3 regions of the Nonomuraea sp. WAC 01424 genome follow, and region 2 is predicted to be linked to each of the others. Evidence: riboswitches for the same ligand, from Rfam matches in the RefSeq annotation. Region 2 holds a riboswitch; each other region holds the start of a gene.

Region 1 (6,765 bases), on a different contig from region 2:
CCGGCCGGGGAGCGGGTGGCAGACCCAGTCGGGCACCACGTGGGCCACGGTCAGCGGAACCCCGCGCAGCACTGCCTCCTTGGCGGCCCAGTCGACCGACAGCAGTCCGGTCGGCGAGCCGTCCACACCTACGACGATCATGGTCAGGCCACGTAACATTCCACTTCGGCCCGGCGATACGCCAGGCCCTGTCTGGTGGACTCTTCGATGCACGCGCGCTCGGTCTTGCTGAGGAGCAGTTCGCCGCAGACCGTCACGCCGGAGTAGGTCCGGCAGTCGAGTGAACGGTTGCGCTTGCCGATACGGTAGTTCTCCCTGACCGCCTGCCTGCACTTGGCGCGCAGGCTCTGAGTGTCGGCGTAGCGGCACTGGGCGGTCAGCGTCTGGTATTGCTGCTTGCTCACTTCCTGCTGCTCGATGCCGTCTCCAGAGGCGGCAGCCGGTCCGATCGTGGTCAGAGCCACGATCGCGGCCACAGCGGCGATCTTCATCATAGTTCCCCTGAAGGGGTCCGTACCGCCAGGGGCGATCGCCAAACCTGGGGCCGGCCGCCATGCCGGCCGCCATGCCGGTCGCGGGACGCTCGGCGCCCGCGTGCAGCGGCATGGCGGTCATCGGGGAATAATTCGCCACATATCGGGCGAGCGTCCCCGGAGGTGGCGGGGTCAGCCGCGAGCCGTCGCCAGCACGTTGAACCAGGTGCGGTGGGTGGCGTTCGACTCGTGCCAGGAGACCTCGAAACCGCACGCGTCCAGCGCCGCGAGCAGGGTGCCTGGGTCGCGGTGCACGAACCAGCGCTCGTACTCGGTCCGGTACGGCACCGGCTCCCACCCCTCGCTCTCCCCCAGGGCGGTGATCAGCCCGAGCACCCCGCCGGGCCGCAGCACCGCGTGCCAGGCGCGCAACGTCGGCTCGGTCTGCTCGGACGGCACGTGCAGGAGGGCGGCGGCGGACCAGATGCCGTCCACGGACGCGGGCGGCAGCGGCGGGTACCGCAGATCGCCCAGAACGGTGGGAACGCCTCGGCCGGCGGCCAGTTTGGCCATGCCGATCGACAGGTCCACGCCGACGGGGGCCAGTCCGCGTTCCTTGAACCAGGCCGCCTCGCGCCCGGGTCCGCACCCGAGGTCCGCGATCCTCGCCCCGGCGGGCAGGGCGGAGGCGAAGCGCTCACGGAAGGCCGCGAACGCGGGAGGGGGGTCGGTGAACCGCTCGTCGTAGTAGCTCGCGATGCGGTCGTAGGTGGCGGTCGTGTGCGCTATGGGATCAGACATCCCCTTGATCCTGCCACGCACGGAGTTATTATCGCGGTTGACCAACGCGGGAGCCCGGTGCGGACCGGGCTGAGAGGACGGCTGACAGCCGCCGACCGCCAGAACCTGCTCCGGATAATGCCGGCGAAGGGAGTTTGCGCGATGAGCGACGCGCGCTTTTCCAAGATCCACATCGGTGACCTTCAGGTGCCCATGCGGGAGGTCAGGCTCACGAACGGCACGTCCGTGCGGCTCTACGACACCTCCGGGCCGTCCCGTACCGACCGGTCGGCATGGGGGTCGCCGGTCACCCAGCTCGGCGCCGCGCGGCGCGGGGTGATCACCAAGGAGATGGAGTTCGTGGCCGTACGGGAGGGAATGACCCCCGAGTTCGTACGGCAGGAGGTCGCGGCCGGCCGGGCGGTGATCCCGGCCAACGTCAACCACCCCGAGTCCGAGCCGATGGCCATCGGCAGGAACTTCCTCGTCAAGATCAACGCCAACATCGGCAACTCCGCCGTCACCTCCTCCGTCGAGGAGGAGGTCGAGAAGATGACCTGGGCCACCCGCTGGGGCGCCGACACCGTCATGGACCTGTCCACCGGGCCGAACATCCACGACACCCGCGAACAGATCATCCGCAACTCGCCCGTGCCCGTCGGAACCGTGCCCATCTACCAGGCGCTGGAGAAGGTGGGCGGGCGTCCCGAGGCGCTGTCGTGGGAGGTGTACCGCGACACCCTGATCGAGCAGTGCGAGCAGGGCGTCGACTACGTGACGGTGCACGCGGGCGTGCGCCTGGCCTATGTGCCGCTGACCGCCCGGCGCAGGACCGGGATCGTCTCGCGCGGCGGCTCGATCATGGCCGCCTGGTGCCTGGCCCACCACCGCGAGAGCTTCCTGTACGAGCACTTCGACGAGATGTGCGCCCTGCTGGCCCGCTACGACGTGACGTTCTCGCTGGGCGACGGGCTGCGCCCGGGGTCGATCTCCGACGCCAATGACGAGGCCCAGTTCGCCGAGCTGCGCACGCTGGGCGAGCTGACCAAGGTCGCGCACGCGTACGACGTGCAGGTCATGATCGAGGGGCCCGGCCACGTGCCGATGCACAAGATCAAGGAGAACGTCGACCTGCAACGCGAGCTCTGCGACGACGTGCCCTTCTACACCCTCGGCCCGCTCGTCACCGACATCGCCCCCGGCTACGACCACATCACCTCAGGCATCGGCGCCGCCATGATCGCCTGGTACGGCACCGCCATGCTCTGCTACGTCACCCCCAAGGAACACCTGGGCCTGCCCAACCGGGACGACGTCAAGACCGGCGTGATCACGTACAAGATCGCGGCGCACGCGGCGGACCTGGCCAAGGGGCACCCGCAGGCCCAGGCGTGGGACGACGCGCTGTCCGACGCCCGGTTCGAGTTCCGCTGGGAGGACCAGTTCGACCTGTCGCTCGACCCGGACACCGCGCGCGCCTTCCACGACGAGACCCTGCCCGCCGCGCCCGCGAAGACCGCGCACTTCTGCTCGATGTGCGGCCCGAAGTTCTGCTCGATGAAGCTCAGCCACGAGGTACGGGCGGGCATGGCCGAGAAGGCGGCCGAGTTCACCCGGCAGGGCGGCTCGATCTACCTGTAGCCGGCCGGCCGGGGAGCCAGCCGGGGAGTCAGCCGGGAAGCGTCTCGCCGCCGATCGGGGCCAGCACCTCACCCGTGTAGTAGGAGGACAGCCGGTCGGCGGCGAAGAACACTTACGAAGGGGCGATCTCGTCGGGGTCGGCGGCCCGCTTCATGGGCACCTGCGCGCCGAACTTCTCCACCTTCTCCGGAGGCATCGTGGCCGGGATCAGCGGCGTCCAGACCGGGCCGGGCGCGACGGCGTTGATCCGGATGCCGCGATCCACCAGGTTCTGGGCCATGGAGTAGGTGAAGGCGTTGATCGCGCCCTTCGTGGCGGCGTAGTCGATGAGGGTCCTGTTGCCGCGCAGGCCGTTGATCGAGGAGGTGTTCACGATCGCGCCGCCCTCCCGCAGGTGCGGCAGCGCGGCCCTGGTGACGCGGTAGTAGCTGTGGATGTTGACCGCGAACGTGTGCTCCCACTGCTCGTCGGACAACTCCTCCAGCGAGTCCACCGGCGCCTGATAGGCCACGTTGTTGACCAGGACGTCCAGGCCGCCCAGCTCGGACACCGCCTGCTCCACGACCGCCGCGCAGTGGTCGCGGTCACCCAGGTCGCCGGGCAGCAGCACGCAGCGCCGGCCCTCGCGCTCGACCAGGCCGCGGGTGTGGTTGGCGTCGTCGTGCTCGTCGAGGTAGGCGACGGCCACGTCCGCCCCCTCCTTGGCGAACGCGACCGCCACCGCCCGGCCGATGCCCGAGTCGCCGCCGGTGATCAGCGCCCGTTTGCCGGCCAGCAGGTCACGGCCCTCGTAACCGCGCATCTCGTCGCGCGGCTCCGGCGACATCTCGCCCGTGCGGCCCGGGTACGGCTGGTTCTGCGGCGGTGGCGTTTCCGGCATGTCCGGCGATCTTCCCCGGGCGCGGTATGGATAACGTCACGTTCTGCCCACTTTGCGTACGCGCCCTTCCGGGGCGGAGGGTTGCGCCGATCAGTCCTTGCGGAAGGTCTGCACCTCCTTCCAGACCCGTTTGTGCTCGACCAGCCGGGTGTCGTAGACCTTCTTGCCGGCCTCCTCGGCGTACTCGGCCAGTTCGTCGCGCTTGGCGCGTTTGAGGAAGTCGGCCTGCTCCTTGAGCCGGGCGCGGACGGTCTCGACGGCGGTGGCCAGCGTGTCGTCGTCCTCCCAGCGTTCCAGCTCCGTGGCGAGCAGGTCCCGTTCGGCCAGCAGCTTGCCGGCGAGGGACTTGGGATCCGTGGTCAGCTCGTCCCGCTTGTGGTCGGCGGCCAGCTTCATCGCCGTCTTGTCGAACGTGATGTCCAGCCCGCCGTCCTTCTTCTCCGCGTGGCCGCCGCGGTCGCCCTCGTTGACCGTCGCGAACGGCATCAGGTTGCGGAACGACAGGTACGCCATGGCGGCCGTGGAGGCGTCGGGGGCGTTCAGCACCGAGGCGGCCTCGTCGAACAGGCCGGCGAGCTGGCGTCCCTCGATCTGCTCGGCGGGCAGCAGCGCGGCCAGCTCCATGACCCGCGACTGGAGGTCCTTGCGTACGGCCTCCTTCAGCGCCTTGACCGCCTGGGGGCCGGAGGAGGCGTCCGAGACCAGGTGGTTGGCGTGCTGCGTCTCGATCGCCCAGGCGGTGGTGTGGCAGCCCATCCCGGCGACGCCCGGCGGGGCCGGCGCGCGTCCGTTGATGACCAGCGACTCCTTCAGCGCCGGGTCGAAGTCCACGACCAGGTTCGTGTCGGCGGCCTCCGACGCCCAGGACGTCGTCCTCGGCTCGACGGTGATCGGCGGTAGGCCGGCGAGCGTCCGCGTGATGCTCTCGATCAGCGGCGCGTACTGCTCCGGCTCGGTCCGCTTCGGGAAGAGGTCCATGTACTCCCTGCGCAGCGCCCCTTCGAGCTGCTTGACCATCATCTCGGCGGCGGGCCGGCCGAGCTTGCCGCTCACCGGATCGGGCAGCCCGGCGGCGGTCACCGCGTGCGGGTAGGCGGCGGCCATGACGCGCAGGTGCTTGTACAGCAGGTTGGACAGGACGACGACCGCGTACTCCGGCGCGCCGTCGCCGATCTTCTTCAGGTCCGCGGCGACCTGGCCGGCCTCGGCGAGGATGTGGGCGTTCTTCGCCGAGGCGATCACCTTCCTGGCGGTCTCCGCCCGGCGCGCGGTGTGCGGCTGCTGGAGCCGGGTGCGCGCGTCCTCCGCCTTGGCCTTGAGCGCACCGGCCGCCCGGTGCATGCCCTGGTAGATCCCGGCCGTCTTCTGCACGTCGTCGATCCGCCCGAGCAGCCCGGGGATGTCCTTCAGCGCCTCGACCCGGCCCTTGTTCGTCGCCACGGCCGTCAGCGCCTTGTCCAGCTCGTCGTTGACCTTCTGGAGCTCGGAGTACTGCTCGGCCACGTCGCCGTAGGACTGCGGGTTGAGCGCGTACTCGACGTACGACTCGCGCATCGCCGCGTCGAACGCGAACATCTTCCACAGGGCCGTTCTCATGTCGTTCTGCTCGTACGTGCGGGGTTTGGGGGCGGCCGTGCCCTTGTCGGCGGCCAGCTTCGCCGCCTTGGCCTCGTACGCCAGCAGGGCGCCCCGGTAGGTGCCCTCTCCCGACCCCGTCGAGCCCCTGGCCGAGGCGGCCGGGACGGTGCTGACCGGCAGGTGGTTCAGGAAGTTGAGATGCTGGGCGACCGCGGTGGCCAGCGCCTGGGCCGCCTTGCTCTCGTTCTTCTCGCTCAGGGCTATGGCACACTGCTCGGCGACCAGGCGGGCCGAGTTCTCCAGCGGCTCGATCCGGCCGGCCGCGTCGGTGGCGTCGACCGTCTCCAGGCGCATGAGCAGGTCGCGTGCCGCGCCGTCGGGGTCGCTCACCTGCGCCTGCGCCGTGGCCTGCATCGCCAGCAGCGCCGTGGCCGCCTCCTTGACGGTCTTGCCGTACAGCGAGGCGCGTACCGAGTCCACGACCCCCTGCCACGAGGTCGTGTGGTCGCCCATGCGGTTGCCGAAGGGGGAGGGGGTGCGCTGGAGCCTGCTGATGAGGATCCCGGCGATCTTCTTCGGCCCGGTGCCGCCCCGCAGGTCCACCAGCGGGCGCAGATGCACGACCCCGCCCGCCGGAAGGTCGTGCTTCCGGGCCTGGAACTTGACCGTGCCCCAGATGTCGGTGTGCGGCTTGGAGACGGTGATGGTGGTGGGACGGGGGGCCGTGTCCGAATCCATCTCCATGCTCTGGTGCCTGCCCAGCGTCAGGACCGGCGCGCTCTTGCGCTTCTGCAGGTGGACGACGGGGGTGGTCTCGTCCTCGGGATCGCCCTTGGTCTTCTTACGGGGGGCCGTCTTGCTCCGTCCCGACGACTTCGTACCGATCTGGCTCTTGGTGCGTTTCCGCTTCATCGCCGCCCTTCCCGCGTCACCGTTCAGCTCGATGCTCCTCCCCTCGCCCCTCCGCGGGCAGAGCGGTGACCTCATCCGGACACGAGTTATGTCGCTTGTCGTGTTCTTAGCGGTGGCGCTGCTTCGCTGCCTTCGCGCTGAGCTGTCCCAGAGAGTGCCTCGGCCATGAGGGCGGGAGAGACTACGCCAGTGTGTTTCGTCTGAGTCGCCGCACGTCCATCCGGCCTGTGCTCGACGTCTGTCGAGCATCACTCGCTCGTTACCTCTTTGTTATCGAACTAGCATCTCGGCCTTGGGGGTTGTGTGACGTGGGCAGACATGTCCGAATGTCCGCCTCTGTAGAAGTTCTGGGGTGAAACATGTCTAGTGTTCTATTTGTGCCCAAGTCTCAATCGTCGCTAGAGTGCCAGGCGTAGGCCTGAGGTGTGAGCCGAGCACGGGACGGCCTTTCAACTGGGAATCCGTCCTGAGAGGTCATCGGATATGAACCTCAAGTCCTGG
Region 2 (6,765 bases):
CGCGGCGGTGGAGGCGGTGACGGCGATGGCCGCGTTGATGGCGGCGATCGTCTTGGCGACCGCCGCGCCCGCCCATTCCCCCTCGGCGATCTCCTTGACCCGCGCGCGGTCGGCACCGGGGAACGCCTTGCGGTCGAGCTTCGCCGCGTGCATGATCGCGATCAGCATGGCCGTCCTGACGTCGGGCTCGGCGCCCGCGAGAGCGGCTGTCACGCGCTCCCGTACGTCGGCCTCCACGCTGGGGTCGGCCTCCGGCCAGCGGGTGGTCGGGAAGATGCCCAGGACCTTGCCGTGCTCCTCGGTCAGCACGCCCGCCCCGGCGAGCCGGGTCAGCAGGCGCTTGCGCAGTTTGGCCGACTGCACCCGCTGCACCCACCAGGCGGGCTTCCTGGCCTTGCCGTCCTCGGCCATGCGGGCGAGGGTGGCGTCGAGCTCCTCGTCGCCCAGCGGGGTACGGTCCTTGACCGTCACCTTGTCGTCGGCCAGCTCCACGCGACCGGCGGCGGCCAGCTCGGCGAGGATCGCGCCGCCGAGCGCGGGATCGAGCTGCGTCACCCCGATGAGCTGCTTGCCTTCGTCCTCGCTGTAGGCGAGGAGGAGGAGTTCTTCGGCGATCGTCACGGTCATGTCCCGACACTAACCTCCCAGCATGACCATCTCGGAAAAACTTCACGCGATCGGCCGCCCGCTGCTCCAGGCGCAGCTCGACCACCCCACGGTGGCCGGGATCGCGCGCGGCGACCTGGCGGAGCCGGTCTTCAGGTCCTGGCTGGAGCAGGACTACCTGTTCCTGCACGACTACGTGCGGGTGTTCGCCAAGCTGGCCTGGCAGGCGCCGGCCGCGCATCTGGGGGACCTGGTCGACTTGGCGCACACCACCTATCACGACGAGTTGAGCCTGCACAGGTCGTTGTCGGCCGAGTTCGGGGCCGATCTCGACGGGGCGGTGAAGGGGCCGGCCTGCGCGGCGTACACGGCGTTCCTGTTGGAGTCGGCGGGGTCCTATGGAGAAGGCTTGGCGGCGCTTTATCCCTGCATGTGGGGATATTCGAGTCTTGGGAAGCTGCTTGCGGAGAACCCGCCCGCCGCGCCGCGGTACCGGGCGTGGGTGGACACGTACGCCGATCCGGGGTTCGCGGCGCTGACCGTACGGATCGGGCAGATGATCGACGAGGCCGACCCCGACCCCGTACGGGCGGAGGCGATGTTCACCGAGGGCATGGCGCACGAGCTCGCCTTCTGGGACGTGCCGTAGTCGTGTGACAGTCCGGCGTGCGCCATACCCTGGTGGCATGCCGGAACTTCCCGAAGTGGAGTCGCTCACCGACTTCCTGCGCGAGCGGGCGGTCGGTCGTTCGATCGCGGGCGTGGACGTCGTCGCCTTCCAGGCGCTCAAGACGTTCGACCCGCCGGTCACCGCGCTCGGCGGGCTCACCGTCACTGGCGTGTCGAGGCACGGCAAGTTCCTCGACCTCGACTGCGACGGCCTGCATCTGATCATCCATCTGGCCCGCGCCGGCTGGCTGCGCTGGCGTGACGACCTGACCGGCGCGCGGCCGGTGCGTCCCGGCAAGGGCCCGCTGGCCGCCCGCGTACGGCTGGCGCCCGACGACGACGGCCTGGCCCCCGGCTTCGAGCTGACGGAGGCCGGCACGCAGAAGCGCCTGGCCGTCTACGTCACCGACCGGCCGGAGGACGTCCCCGGCATCGCCGCGCTCGGCCCCGACCCGCTCGACGACGCCTTCACCGTCGAGGCGCTCAAGCGGATCGTGGGCGGCAACCGTACCCAGATCAAGGGCCTGCTGCGCGACCAGAAGGTGATCGCCGGGATCGGGAACGCCTACTCCGACGAGGTGCTGCACGTCGCGAAGATGTCGCCGTTCAAGATCGCGTCGTCGCTGACCGACGCGCAGATCGCCGACCTGCACGAGGCCATCGTGACGACGTTGCGCGACGCCGTTGAGCGGGCGCACGGCCTGGCGGCCAAGGACCTCAAGGCGGAGAAGAAGTCCGGGCTGCGCGTGCACAACCGGGCGGGCCAGCCGTGCGACGTGTGCGGCGACACGATCCGCGAGGTGTCGTTCGCCGACTCCGCCCTCCAGTACTGCCCGACCTGCCAGACGGGCGGCAAGCCGCTGGCCGACCGGCGCATGTCGCGCCTGCTCAAGTAGGGGCAGGGGCACGAGATGATGGAGGCATGACCGTTCCTGAGATCGAGGCCAACGCCGTTCCCGACGACGCCTATCTGCTCGACGTCCGCGAGCAGGACGAATGGCTCGCCGGCCACGCCCCCGAGGCCGTGCACATCCCCATGTCGCAGATCCAGGGCCGGGTCGAGGAGGTGCCCGCCGACCGCACGGTCTACGTCGTGTGCCGGGTGGGCGGCCGGTCGATGCAGGTCACGGCGTGGCTCAACCAGCTCGGGCGCGACGCCGTCAACGTGGGCGGCGGCATGCAGTCGTGGGAGTCCGCGCACCGTCCGATGGTCAGCGAGACCGGGCAGCAACCGTTCGTGGCCTGAATGTCCCACTGTGGCGGTTCTGCCGCCATTGAGGCATGATGAGGGCGCCAACTGCATAGTCGCGGGAGCTCGGGGTGCCGGGCTGAGAGGGCAGCAACACAGCCGCTGCCGACCGCCTGAACCTGTCCGGATAATGCCGGCGTAGGGAGTGTGCGATGACGCATGTCGTCGACGAAGTTCCGCTGACCCTTGACGGCGCGCCCCCCAAGACCCTGGGTGTGCTCGACCAGGGCGCCCTCTGGGCCAACCTCGGTGTCAGCCTCCTCGGCTTCTCCGGCGCGCTCATCCTGATCGACCCCTTGGGCGGCGCGCCGCTCAGCCTGGTGGCCGCGCTCGCCGCCGCCGTGGTCGGCAGCCTCATCGGCACCGCCATGGTGGGCCTGTCGGCCATCCCCGGCACGCAGACCGGGCGGCCGGCGATGGTGCTGCTGCGCGGGCTGTTCGGGGCCAAGATGTCGTACGTCCCGTCCGTGCTGAACATCGTGCAGATGCTCGGCTGGGGCGCCTTCGAGCTCTGGGTGATCGCCAAGGCCGCTACCGCGATCTTCGGGGACGTCCCGTACCAGGTGTGGGTGGTGGCGGCGGGAGTGCTGACCACCGCGCTCGCCGTCTGGCCGCTCGGGTCGATCAGGCTCCTGCGCCGGTACGTGACCGCGGGCGTGATCGTGTCGCTGATCTGGTTCACCGTGTCGTTCCTCGGCGAGGCGCCGACGTACACGGGCGGGTCCTGGACGGCCTTCGCCCCGGCCGTCGACTACGTGATCGCCCTGTCGGTGTCATGGGTGCCGATGGCCGCCGACTTCGCCAGGCACTCGCGTTCCAGCCGGGCCGCCTTCACCGGCGTCGTCGGCGGCTACACCGTCGCACAGGTCGCCTGCCTGGCCCTCGGCGTGTACGCGGTGGCCATCGCCGGCACGCAGGCGGTCACGGCCGACGGCATGGCCGTGTTCCAGCCGTTCGTCGCGGCGCCGCTGGGCGCGCTGTTCTTCGGCATCCTCGTGCTGCGCGAGACCGACCAGTCCTTCGCCAACGTCTACTCCACCACGGTCTCGCTGCAGAACCTGTGGCCGAAGGTGGACCGGCGGGTCGTCTCGACCGCGATCGGCGTGCTCACCACGGCGATCGCCCTGGTCGTGGACGTCACGTCCTACGGCGCCTTCCTCGGCGTGATCGGCGCGGTGTTCGTGCCGATGTTCGCGGTGCTGGCCGTCGACTACTTCGTGCTCGGCGGCGCCGCCCGCTGGAACACCGACGAGGACGCGCCCTCGCGCTGGCTGATGCTGGTGCCGTGGGCGCTCGGCTTCGCCGCGTACTGGTTCACCACCTCGACGCCCACGGTCGCCGGATGGGACGCGTTCTGGGCCGGGGCCCGCGACGCGGTCGGCTTCACCCGGGAGACGTGGATGAACGGCGCGCTCGGCGGCGCGCTGGTCGCCGCGCTGGTGACGCTGCTCATCGGCGCCCTCACCGGCGCCCGGCGCCGCTCAGCGGCCCGCTGAGACGCGGCGTTCGACGTTGAGCAGGTGCTGCTTGGCGGCCACGCCTCCGGCGTAGTCGCCGAGGTCGCCGTCCTCGCGGACCACCCGATGACAGGGCACGATCACGCACACGGGGTTGGCGCCGACCGCGTTGCCGACCGCCCGCAACGCGCGCGGTCGGCCGATGCTCGCGCCGATCGCCTCGTACGTCGTGGTCGTGCCGTACGGGACGGCCATGGTCTTCTGCAACACGGTACGGGCGAACGACGTGGCCAGCGCGAGGTCGACCGGCGTGGTGAACGTGCGCAGGCGGCCGGAGAAGTACGCGTCGAGCTCCCGGCGCACCGGGTCGAGCCGGCGCGCGTCGGGCCCGATGAACGTGCCGACCTCCTTCGCGACCCGCTCGTACACGGTGTTCTCGGCCTCGAAACTGCAGGCCGCGATGCCCTTGGCGGTCACCGCGAGTATCAGCCTGCCGACGGCGCCGTCGTAGGTGCCGAACGCGACGTCGGGCGGGCCCTCACCCTTGTAAGTGCTGGAGGTCACTCTCAGCAGGGCATCGAGGTCACTGCTCGACATGCCTCTCACCTGTTTCAGCCACCGGAATCTTCGTGAGCGCAGCGTATCGGACGGATCGCCCGACGGACCCATCACGCCACGTGCACTATGGAGGTGTGGGGGACGCATGGGCAGGCAGTGATGAGGAGATCGCACGCGCCGTGCTGGCCGGCTCCCCCAACGCCGTCGTGGCGCTCGACCGCGACCAGAGCGTGCTGGTCTGGAACGCGGCGGCCGAGCAGCTCTTCGGCTGGACTGCCGAGGAGATGCTGGGACGCCGGGCCCCGATCGTGCCCGACGAGCTGACCGCCGAGCACAACGCGGTGCTGGAGCGCGTACGCACCGGGGTGCAGGTGTCGGTCCGCACCAAGCGCGTCCACAAGGACGGCCGGGCCCTCGACCTGCGGGTGGACATCAACGCCCTGCGCCTGGGCAACTCCGTGGTCGGTTACGTCTGCGCCCACCATCCCGCCCAGGCCGACGAGATGGCCGGGCTGCGCATGGAACGCCGGGCCAGGCTGGTGCGCCGGCTCACGGACGTGGTGGGCGACATCAACTCCGAGCGGGAGCTGCCGGCCGTGCTCGACCGGATCTCGGCCAGCCTCACCGAGCTGACGGGCGCGGACGCGGGCGGGTTCGTGCTGATCGAGGGGGAACGGCTGCGGCTGGTCAGCACGTACCTGCTGCCGGAGACGCTCAGGGGCACCACCACCGACCTGCGTACGAGCCTGGTGGACAAGCTCTTACGTACGGGCAAGACCGTGATGCTGGAGTCCCAGGGGCTCGGCGACCTCGTGTGGGCGCAGCTCAACGGGCTGCACACGATCGCGCTCGGCCTGGCCGCCGTCGGCGGCAGGCCCTACGGCGCCCTCTACGCGCTGTTCGCCCGCCGCATCCCGGGCCCTTTGGAGCTGGAGCTGCTCGAACTGCTGGCCGGGCACGCCGGCATCGCGGTCGGCAACGCGGTCGCCTACCAGGAGGCGGTCCGCCAGCGGGCGCACGAGCGGGCCGTGTTCGACGCCAGCGCCGACGGCATCGCCGTGCTGGACGACGCCGGGCAGGTCGTGCGCTGGAACCCCGCCGCGGCCGAGCTGACCGCCTTCCCCGCCGACGTGGTGATCGGCGGGCCGCCGCCGTTCCCGCTGCCCAGCCCGGGGGAGAAGCTCACGTTCCAGATGGAGAACGGGCGCTGGCTCGACGTGGTGAGCGCGAAGATCGAGGAGACCGGCGAGGTCGTGATCGACTTCCGCGACGTCACCAGGGCCAAGGAGCTGGAGGAGGCCAAAGACCTCTTCCTGGCCACGACCAGCCACGAACTGCGTACCCCGATCACGATCGTGCGGGGCTTCGCCGGCACGCTGGACGCCCGCTGGGACAAGCTGAGCGACGCCGAGCGGCGTTCGGCCGTGCACACGATCGCCGAACGGGCCGGGTCGCTGGGGCAGCTCATGGACCACCTGCTGCTCGGGGCCAGGGCGGGCGCGGAGGAGCTGGCGGTGCGGATCGAGGCGTTCGACCTCGGGGCCCGGATCCACGCGGCCACGCTCGGCCTCCCGGTGTTGTCCGACCGGCATCGCGTCGAGGTGGTCATCCCCGAAGGATTGCCGCCGGTGCTGGGAGATGCCCTGGCAACCGACATAGTTTTGGGGCAATTGCTGGAGAATGCGTTTAAATACTCGCCAATGGGTGGATTGATCTGTGTTGAGGCGTGGCCCGAAGACGACAGCGTGGTCGTGGTCGTGGATGACGAGGGGGTCGGAATCGCGCCGCCTGACCGGGAACGGATCTTTGAGCGCTTCGTCCAGGTGGACAGTGGGGACCGGAGGCGCTTTGGTGGAGTGGGGCTCGGGCTCTACATCGTGCGCAGTCTGGCCAGGGCACAAGGGGGAGATGTGAGTGCTCATGCGAGGCCAGGAGGGGGTACCCGCATGAGGCTGGTTCTGAGACGTGCTTCCCCTATCGGATCCGACACACCGATGCGGTAACGAGGTGGTCACAGTTGAGCTGATCTATCGTCCAATGTGTACAAGCTGTGATCGAGATGCGGTTTCTGGGATTGGCTAACGGGGCATTTCGGTCGTACCGGGGAGTGTTCCCGCGGGGGGCACAGGGAACGGGGAGGTGGGTGTGTCAAGCGTGGTGCTGCTGCCGTACGCGCCGTCCAGCGTCGCCGTCGCCCGCCAGCGTCTGAGCACTGACCTGCAGGAC
Region 3 (6,765 bases), on a different contig from region 2:
CGGCGTAGGCGATGTCCGCCCGGTCGTTGACGGCCAGCAGTTTGCCGTGCCGGTCGCAGGCGTCGCGGAAGACTTCCAGGAGCGCGAGTTCTTCGCGTGCCTCCAGGCCCTTCTCCCGCAGCTGGATGATGTCCACGCCGCCGGCCAGCACCGAATCGAGGAACTCTGCAAGGTCACCGCGGTCGCGGCGGCCGTCGGTGCAGAGATAGAGGCGGGCCTCAGAAACCGAGGGCCTGGGCACGCCGCTTGACCTCCGTGTGACGGCCGGCCTTGATCGCCTCGATGGGCGACCCCGGCAGGGACTCGTCTGGGGTGAAGAGCCAGCGCAGCGACTCGACATCGTCGAAGCCGGCGTCCTGCAACACGGTCAGTGTGCCGGGCAGGCCCTTCATCACGTCCTTCCCGTCGAGGAACACCGCGGGCACCTGCGGCCCGCCGCCGCCGCGGCGCACGCCGAGCAGCTTGTGGTCCTTGAGGAGTTGCTTGGCCCGCCCGATTGAGAGGTCGAGGCGCCGGGCCACTTCGGGGAGAGTGAGCCACTCGCTTACGAGCTGGTCGGTCTCCCGGTCGATCTGTGCAACAGAAAGCGTCACGAAACCACAACTACCACATGCCGTCCTTGCTCAAACAACACAATCCCGTAGGGGGACATCTGGATCTACCAGGCGTTCCGTGTCGAGGCGGTGTCCGCCCTCGATGATCCTACGGCCCTGCACGTAGTCCCGTGGCCGGTCGACGGCGAGCACCGCGGCGAGGGTGTCGCCGGGCGTCAGCCAGACGGCCGACCACTTGCCCTCGGGCCCGCCGCGGAAGAGCAGACGGTCGCCGGAGGGGTGGTGGCCGATGTACTGGACCATGTGGCCGAACTGCTCGGACCAGAAGTACGGCGCCGGGTCGTAGACGGCCTCCTCGCCGAGCAGGGTGGCGGCGGCGACCTCGGGCGAGCCGAGCGCGGTGTCCCAGTGCTCGACCCTGAGCCTGGTGCCGTAGCGGCGCGACCACCAGGCGGCGCAGTCGCCGGCGGCGACCACACCCGGCATGGACGTGCGCAGGTGCTCGTCGGTGACGACGCCGTTGTGCAGGTCGATGTCGGAGCCGGCCAGCCATTCGATCGCCGGGCGCACGCCGATGCCGGTGACGACCACGTGGGCCTCGACGAACTCGCCGCCCACCAGGCGTACGCCGCCTTCGTCCACCTCGTCGACCATGGTGTCCAGGCGCAGGTCGATGCCGTCGTACCAGCCTTGGGTGCGGGCGCCGATCTCCGGGCCCACGGCGTTCGCGAGCGGGGTGGGGCCGGCCTCGATCACGGTCACCGCGCAGCCGGCCTTGCGGGCGGCGGTGGCGACCTCGGCGCCGATCCAGCCCGCGCCGATGATCGCCACGCGGGCCCCTGGAACGAGCCTGGCGCGCAGTTCGTGGGCGTCGTCGAGGGTGCGCAGGACGTGTTGCGGGCCGTCGCCGGGCACGGTGATCGGTTCGGCTCCGGTGGCGATGACCAGGCCGTCGTAGCCGAGCTGCCCTTCGGTCGTCTCCAGGACGCCCTCGCGCAGCGCCTTGGCGGTGACGCCCGGCCAGAAGTCCACCTCCAGCGACTCCAGGTCGGCCTCCAGGAAGCTGGAGTCGGCGGCGCCGGACAGAACGGCCTTGGACAGGGGCGGGCGGTCGTACGGCCGATGGCGCTCCTGGCCGATCAGCGTGATCCGTCCGGCGAATCCGCGCCCGCGCAGGGCCTCGGCGCTGCGCAGCCCGGCCAGGCCCGCTCCCACCACTACGACATGGTTCACGTTCACGACCATAACGGGGGCCGTGCCGGCTCGTCGCGCCGAGGCCGTAGGCTGGAGGCGCAAGACGCGCGGGAGTCCGGCCGTGACCGGGCTGAGAGGAAGGCTTGACCGGGCCTTCGACCGCAAGACACCTGATCCGGATCATGCCGGCGAAGGGAGCGCGGATGAATGTGATCGTGGGCGGCGGGGTCATCGGGCTGTCGGTCGCCTGGCGGCTGGCCCGCGAGGGGCTGCCCGTCACGGTGGTCGACCCGGCCCCGGCGCGCGGGGCCTCCCACGCGGCGGCCGGGATGCTGGCCCCGGTGAGCGAGGTCTCCTACACCGAGGAGCCGCTGCTGCGGCTGGGGGCCGCCTCACTGGGCCGCTGGCCGGCGTTCGCCGACGAGCTGGCCGCCGACGCGGGCCTGGATGAGGAGTTCGGGGGGAGCGGGCCGGGGGAGGCCGCGCGGCGCGGGCTCGACCTGCGCGCCGACGGCACTCTCGACGTCGCCTTCGGGGCCGACGACCTGGCGGCGCTCGACGAGCTGGCGGCGTTCATGGACAAGCTGGGGCTGCGGGTGGAGCGGCTGACCGGGCGCGAGTGCCGCCGCCTGGAGCCCATGCTGGCCCCCTCGGTGCGCGGCGGGCTGCTGGCCCCCGGTGACGCCTGGGTCGACCCGCGCCGCGTCACGGCGGCGCTGCTGGCCGCGCTCGACCGGCTGGGCGTGCCCCTGGTGCGGGCGCGGGCGGCCGGGCTGCTGCGCGACGGCGAGACCGTCACCGGCGTACGCCTCGATCCCGCCCCCGGTGTCGCGGCGCGGGAGCTCGCGGCCGAGCGGGTGGTGCTGGCCGCCGGGGCGTGGAGCGGGGAGCTGGCCGGCGTGCCCGTACGGCCGGTCAAGGGGCAGATCATGCGCCTGCGCTCGCCGCAGCCGCTGCTCGGCCGGTGCGTACGCGGGACGGTGCACGGCGCCCCCGTCTACCTCGTCCCCCGGGGAGACGGTGAGCTGGTGCTCGGGGCCACGCAGGAGGAGCTGGGGTTCGACACCCGGGTGACCGCGGGCGGGCGGCACGAGCTGCTGCGCGACGCCAGGGAGCTGGTGCCGGGCGTCACCGAGCTGGAGGTGGCCGACGTGGTCGCCGGGCTGCGGCCGGGCACCCCCGACAACCTGCCGCTCATCGGGGCCGGCGAGGCTCCGGGGCTCGTGCTGGCGACCGGCCATCACCGGGGCGGGGTGCTGCTGGCCCCGCTCACGGCGGCCCTGGTGACGGCGGGCCTGTCGCCGGGCGCGGAGATTCTGACGAGTGAGGAGGGCGAGCTGGCCGCGCTGTGCTCGCCCGCGAGATTTCGGGAAATTTCATGATTGTGATGATCAACGGCGCCGCGCACGAGGTGGCCGACGGCACGACCGTGGCCCAGGCCGTACGGACGCTGACCACCGCCACCACCGGGGTGGCCGTGGCCGTGAACGACGAGGTGGTCACCCGCAGCACGTGGGAGACCACGGCGCTCGGCGACCGCGACCGCGTCGAGGTGCTGACGGCGGTGCAGGGTGGATGAGCTGATCATCGCCGGGGAGAAGTTCTCCTCCCGGCTCATCATGGGCACCGGCGGCGCGCCCTCCCTCGACGTGCTCGACCAGGCGCTGGCCGCCTCGGGCACCGAGCTGACCACCGTGGCCATGCGGCGGCTCGACCCCGGCGCGCGCGGCTCGGTCCTCGACGTGCTGCGCCGCCGCGACATCAAGGTGCTGCCCAACACCGCGGGCTGCTTCACCGCCGGCGAGGCCGTGCTGACGGCCCGGCTGGCCCGCGACGCCCTGGGGACCGACTGGGTCAAGCTGGAGGTCATCTCCGACGAGCGCACGCTGCTGCCCGATCCGATCGAGACGTTCGACGCGGCCGAGCGGCTGGTGGCCGACGGGTTCGTGGTGCTGCCCTACATCGGCGACGACCCGGCGCTGGCGCGGCGGCTGGAGCAGGCGGGCTGCGCGGCCGTGATGCCGCTGGGCGCGCCGATCGGGTCGGGGCTCGGCATCAGGAACCCGCACAACATCGAGCTCATCGTGGAGGCCGCCTCGGTCCCGGTGATCCTCGACGCCGGCATCGGCACGGCCAGCGACGCCGCCCTGGCGATGGAGCTGGGCTGCGACGCGGTGCTGCTGGCCACGGCCGTCACCCGGGCGCAGCGGCCCGACCTCATGGCCGCGGCGATGAGGTCGGCCGTGGTGGCGGGCCGGCCGGCGCGGCAGGCGGGCCGGATCCCGCGTCGGCGCTATGCGGAGGCATCCTCGCCGACTACCCCGTAAGATCCCCGGAGGGTCCCGGTGCGAGCCGGGCCCTTCCCCCCGGTCGGAGCCACTCGCATGGGCACGTCTCCGCATCGGTTTCGGGCGGTCGGGCCTTGCGGGTGGCAAAACGCCCGTAAACTCAGGGGGGTGGATAAGGTGACTGCGGACCCCTTGGTCGGCCGGCTCCTCGATGGGCGCTACCGCATCGAGAGCCTGATCGCCCGGGGCGGTATGGCGACCGTCTACCTGGCGCTCGACGTCCGGCTGGACCGCACCGTCGCGCTGAAGGTCATGCACCGCTCGCTCGCCGACGACCCGGCGTTCGTCCGGCGGTTCATCGGCGAGGCCAAGTCCGTCGCCAGTCTGTCCCACCCCAACGTGGTGCACGTCTTCGACCAGGGCACCGACAACGACGTCGTCTACCTGTCGATGGAGTACGTGCCGGGCCGGACGCTGCGCGACATCCTGCGCGAGCGCGGCAGGCTGCCCGCCCGCGAGGCGCTGGAGATCATGATCCCGGTGCTCGCCGCCCTCGGCGCGGCCCACCAGGCCGGCATGGTCCACCGCGACGTGAAGCCCGAGAACGTGCTGATGACCGACGACGGCCGGGTCAAGGTCGTCGACTTCGGTCTGGCCAGGGCCATCGAGGCGACCAACCAGACCCGTACCGGCGTGATGATCGGCACGATCGGTTACATGTCGCCCGAACAGGTCACCACCGGCGGCGCCGACGTGCGCAGCGACGTCTACGCCGCGGGCATCATGCTGTTCGAGCTCGTGACCGGGCAGCAGCCCTACGACGGCGAGACGCCGATGTCGGTGGCCTACCGGCACGTCCACGACACGGTGCCGCCGCCGTCGGCGCTGGTGCCCGAGGTGCCGCCGCTGATCGACACGCTGGTCGCGCACGCCACGGCCCGCGAGCCCCACGACCGCCCTGCCGACGCCACGGCGATGCTCGTCCAGGCGGTCGAGGCCCACCGGATGTTGCCGCGGCTGAGCACCCCTCCGGCGATGACGGCGGTGTTCAACCAGTCGATCCCGCCGCGCCCGAGCGGCGCGGGCGCGCCGTCGATGCCCATGGCCGCGCCGGCCCACACGCTGATCCAGCCGCGCGCCGAGGTGCCTTCGCCGCCCCCGCCGCCGTCGTCGTCCGCGCCCCAGCGTTCGTTCAAGCCCAACTGGTTCCTGGTCGTGCTCGCCGCCGTCATGGTCGTCGCGGTCGGGCTGACCGGCTGGTTCTTCTCCCAGACCAAGTACGTGCAGGTGCCCGACCTGGTCGGCCAGGACATGCTGGTCGCCGAGCGGGCCGCCACGGGCAAGGGCTTCAAGATCCGCAAGGTCCAGGGCGAGTACGACGAGAAGACGGCCGAGGGGCTGGTGCTGCGTACCGACCCCGAGGGCAAGAGCGAGCTGGAGAGCGGCGGGACGATCACGCTGGTGCCCTCGCTCGGCCCCAAGCGGGTGATCGTGCCCAGCGTGAAGGGCCTGACCAGCGACGAGGCCCGCGTCAAGATCGCCGAGGCCGGGCTCACCGTGGGCAGCGTCAGGCGGCTGCCCAACATGGAGGTCGAGCGCAACAAGGTGATCCGCACCTCCCCCGAGGCCGGCGAGAAGGTCAAGGAGGGAGCCAAGGTCGGCATCTTCGTGAGCGCCGGCCTGGTGATGCCCGACGTGACCGGCATGCCCAAGGACGAAGCCGCCGCCTACCTCGGCGGCCAGGGTTTCCAGGTGCAGGTCAACGAGGTCGACGACGACGCCGAGCCGTGCACGGTCATCGCCCAGACGCCGAAGGCCAAGTCCGAGGTGGACAAGGGCACCCCGGCGATGGTCACGGTGTCCCGCTGCCAGACCGACTTCTGGGACTGGTTCAAGGGCGACAACGAGGCCCGCGACGACCAGGAGTTCCGCCTGGTGCCCGCGGTCATCGGCAAGAACGTCAAGGACGCCCAGGCCGAGCTCCAGGCGCAGGGTTTCCGCGTCCGGGTCAACCGGCTGGGCAACGGCGGCGTGGTGCAGTACCAGCGGCCGCTGCCCAACAGCGAGCGGCCGCCCGGCACCACGGTCTGGCTCTGGCAGTAGCGCCGCGCGTTCAGGCCAGGTGCCCGTGCAGGCGCACCCTGGCCAGCCCGCCGTCCGGGTAGACGTCGACCCGTACGTGGGTGACCGGCTCGGTGTGGGCGAGGCGGAAGCGGTGGGGCGTGTCGGGTTGCAGGCGGGTCTTCGGCAGCAGCTCGACCTCGTGCTCGCCGGTCAGGCCGGTGAGCGCGACGTGGCCGGGGGCGTTGAAGATCAGGTTCGTGGTGTCGATCTCGGCCAGGCGTACCAGGCCGGGGCCCGCCAGGCGGATGAGCAGCCAGTCGTTGCCGGGGTCGCGGCGGCGCGCGGTCTCCCAGCCTTCGGCCTGGTGGCGGGCCATGCCGGGGGCGATGACGTTGTTGGGCGCGGAGTAGAACTCGTCGGAGCAGGCGGTGACCAGGCCGCCGTTCTGGAGGGCGGCCAGGTCGAGGCTCAGGCCGTCATAGACCGACAGGTCGGGGCGTACCTCGCCGTGCACGCGCAGGCGGGCGATGCCGCCGTCGGGGTACATGTTCAGCCGTACGTGGGTGTAGCGGGTGTCGTCGCCGGTGACCTCGACGTGGTGCTCGGCGTCGCCCTTGAGCGCGGTCCTCGGGACGATCTCCGTCCAGTCGGCGGCGGCCAGCTCG

Evidence for each region. A riboswitch is a leader RNA that binds a small molecule or an ion and turns the genes downstream of it on or off. The one in region 2 is predicted to bind thiamine pyrophosphate.
Region 1: linked by a shared signal. The riboswitch ahead of thiC (phosphomethylpyrimidine synthase ThiC) and the one ahead of DMB42_RS33795 (cytosine permease) in region 2 are both predicted to bind thiamine pyrophosphate.
Region 3: linked by a shared signal. The riboswitch ahead of thiO (glycine oxidase ThiO) and the one ahead of DMB42_RS33795 (cytosine permease) in region 2 are both predicted to bind thiamine pyrophosphate.

What each region holds. Positions count from the first base shown of each region.
Region 1 covers NZ_QHHZ01000002.1:431,270-438,034, reverse strand. Annotated here, with positions in the region: gene DMB42_RS07420 (universal stress protein) at 1-141, opposite strand, end outside; gene DMB42_RS07415 (hypothetical protein) at 144-494, opposite strand; gene DMB42_RS07410 (class I SAM-dependent methyltransferase) at 666-1,274, opposite strand; TPP riboswitch at 1,311-1,423, shown strand; gene thiC (phosphomethylpyrimidine synthase ThiC) at 1,416-2,894, shown strand; partial or broken gene DMB42_RS07400 (SDR family oxidoreductase) at 2,923-3,774, opposite strand; gene DMB42_RS07395 (hypothetical protein) at 3,865-6,264, opposite strand; gene DMB42_RS07390 (hypothetical protein) at 6,748-6,765, shown strand, end outside.
Region 2 covers NZ_QHHZ01000013.1:295,573-302,337, forward strand. Annotated here, with positions in the region: gene DMB42_RS33775 (GPP34 family phosphoprotein) at 1-627, opposite strand, end outside; gene DMB42_RS33780 (TenA family protein) at 650-1,255, shown strand; gene DMB42_RS33785 (Fpg/Nei family DNA glycosylase) at 1,293-2,171, shown strand; gene DMB42_RS33790 (rhodanese-like domain-containing protein) at 2,198-2,521, shown strand; TPP riboswitch at 2,573-2,686, shown strand; gene DMB42_RS33795 (cytosine permease) at 2,677-4,020, shown strand; gene DMB42_RS33800 (methylated-DNA--[protein]-cysteine S-methyltransferase) at 4,006-4,578, opposite strand; gene DMB42_RS33805 (PAS domain-containing sensor histidine kinase) at 4,674-6,542, shown strand; gene DMB42_RS33810 (ATP-binding protein) at 6,685-6,765, shown strand, end outside.
Region 3 covers NZ_QHHZ01000001.1:848,059-854,823, forward strand. Annotated here, with positions in the region: gene thiE (thiamine phosphate synthase) at 1-241, opposite strand, end outside; gene DMB42_RS04000 (Rv2175c family DNA-binding protein) at 219-593, opposite strand; gene DMB42_RS04005 (NAD(P)/FAD-dependent oxidoreductase) at 624-1,787, opposite strand; TPP riboswitch at 1,846-1,962, shown strand; gene thiO (glycine oxidase ThiO) at 1,952-3,130, shown strand; gene thiS (sulfur carrier protein ThiS) at 3,127-3,327, shown strand; gene DMB42_RS04020 (thiazole synthase) at 3,368-4,075, shown strand; gene pknB (Stk1 family PASTA domain-containing Ser/Thr kinase) at 4,205-6,139, shown strand; gene alc (allantoicase) at 6,150-6,765, opposite strand, start outside.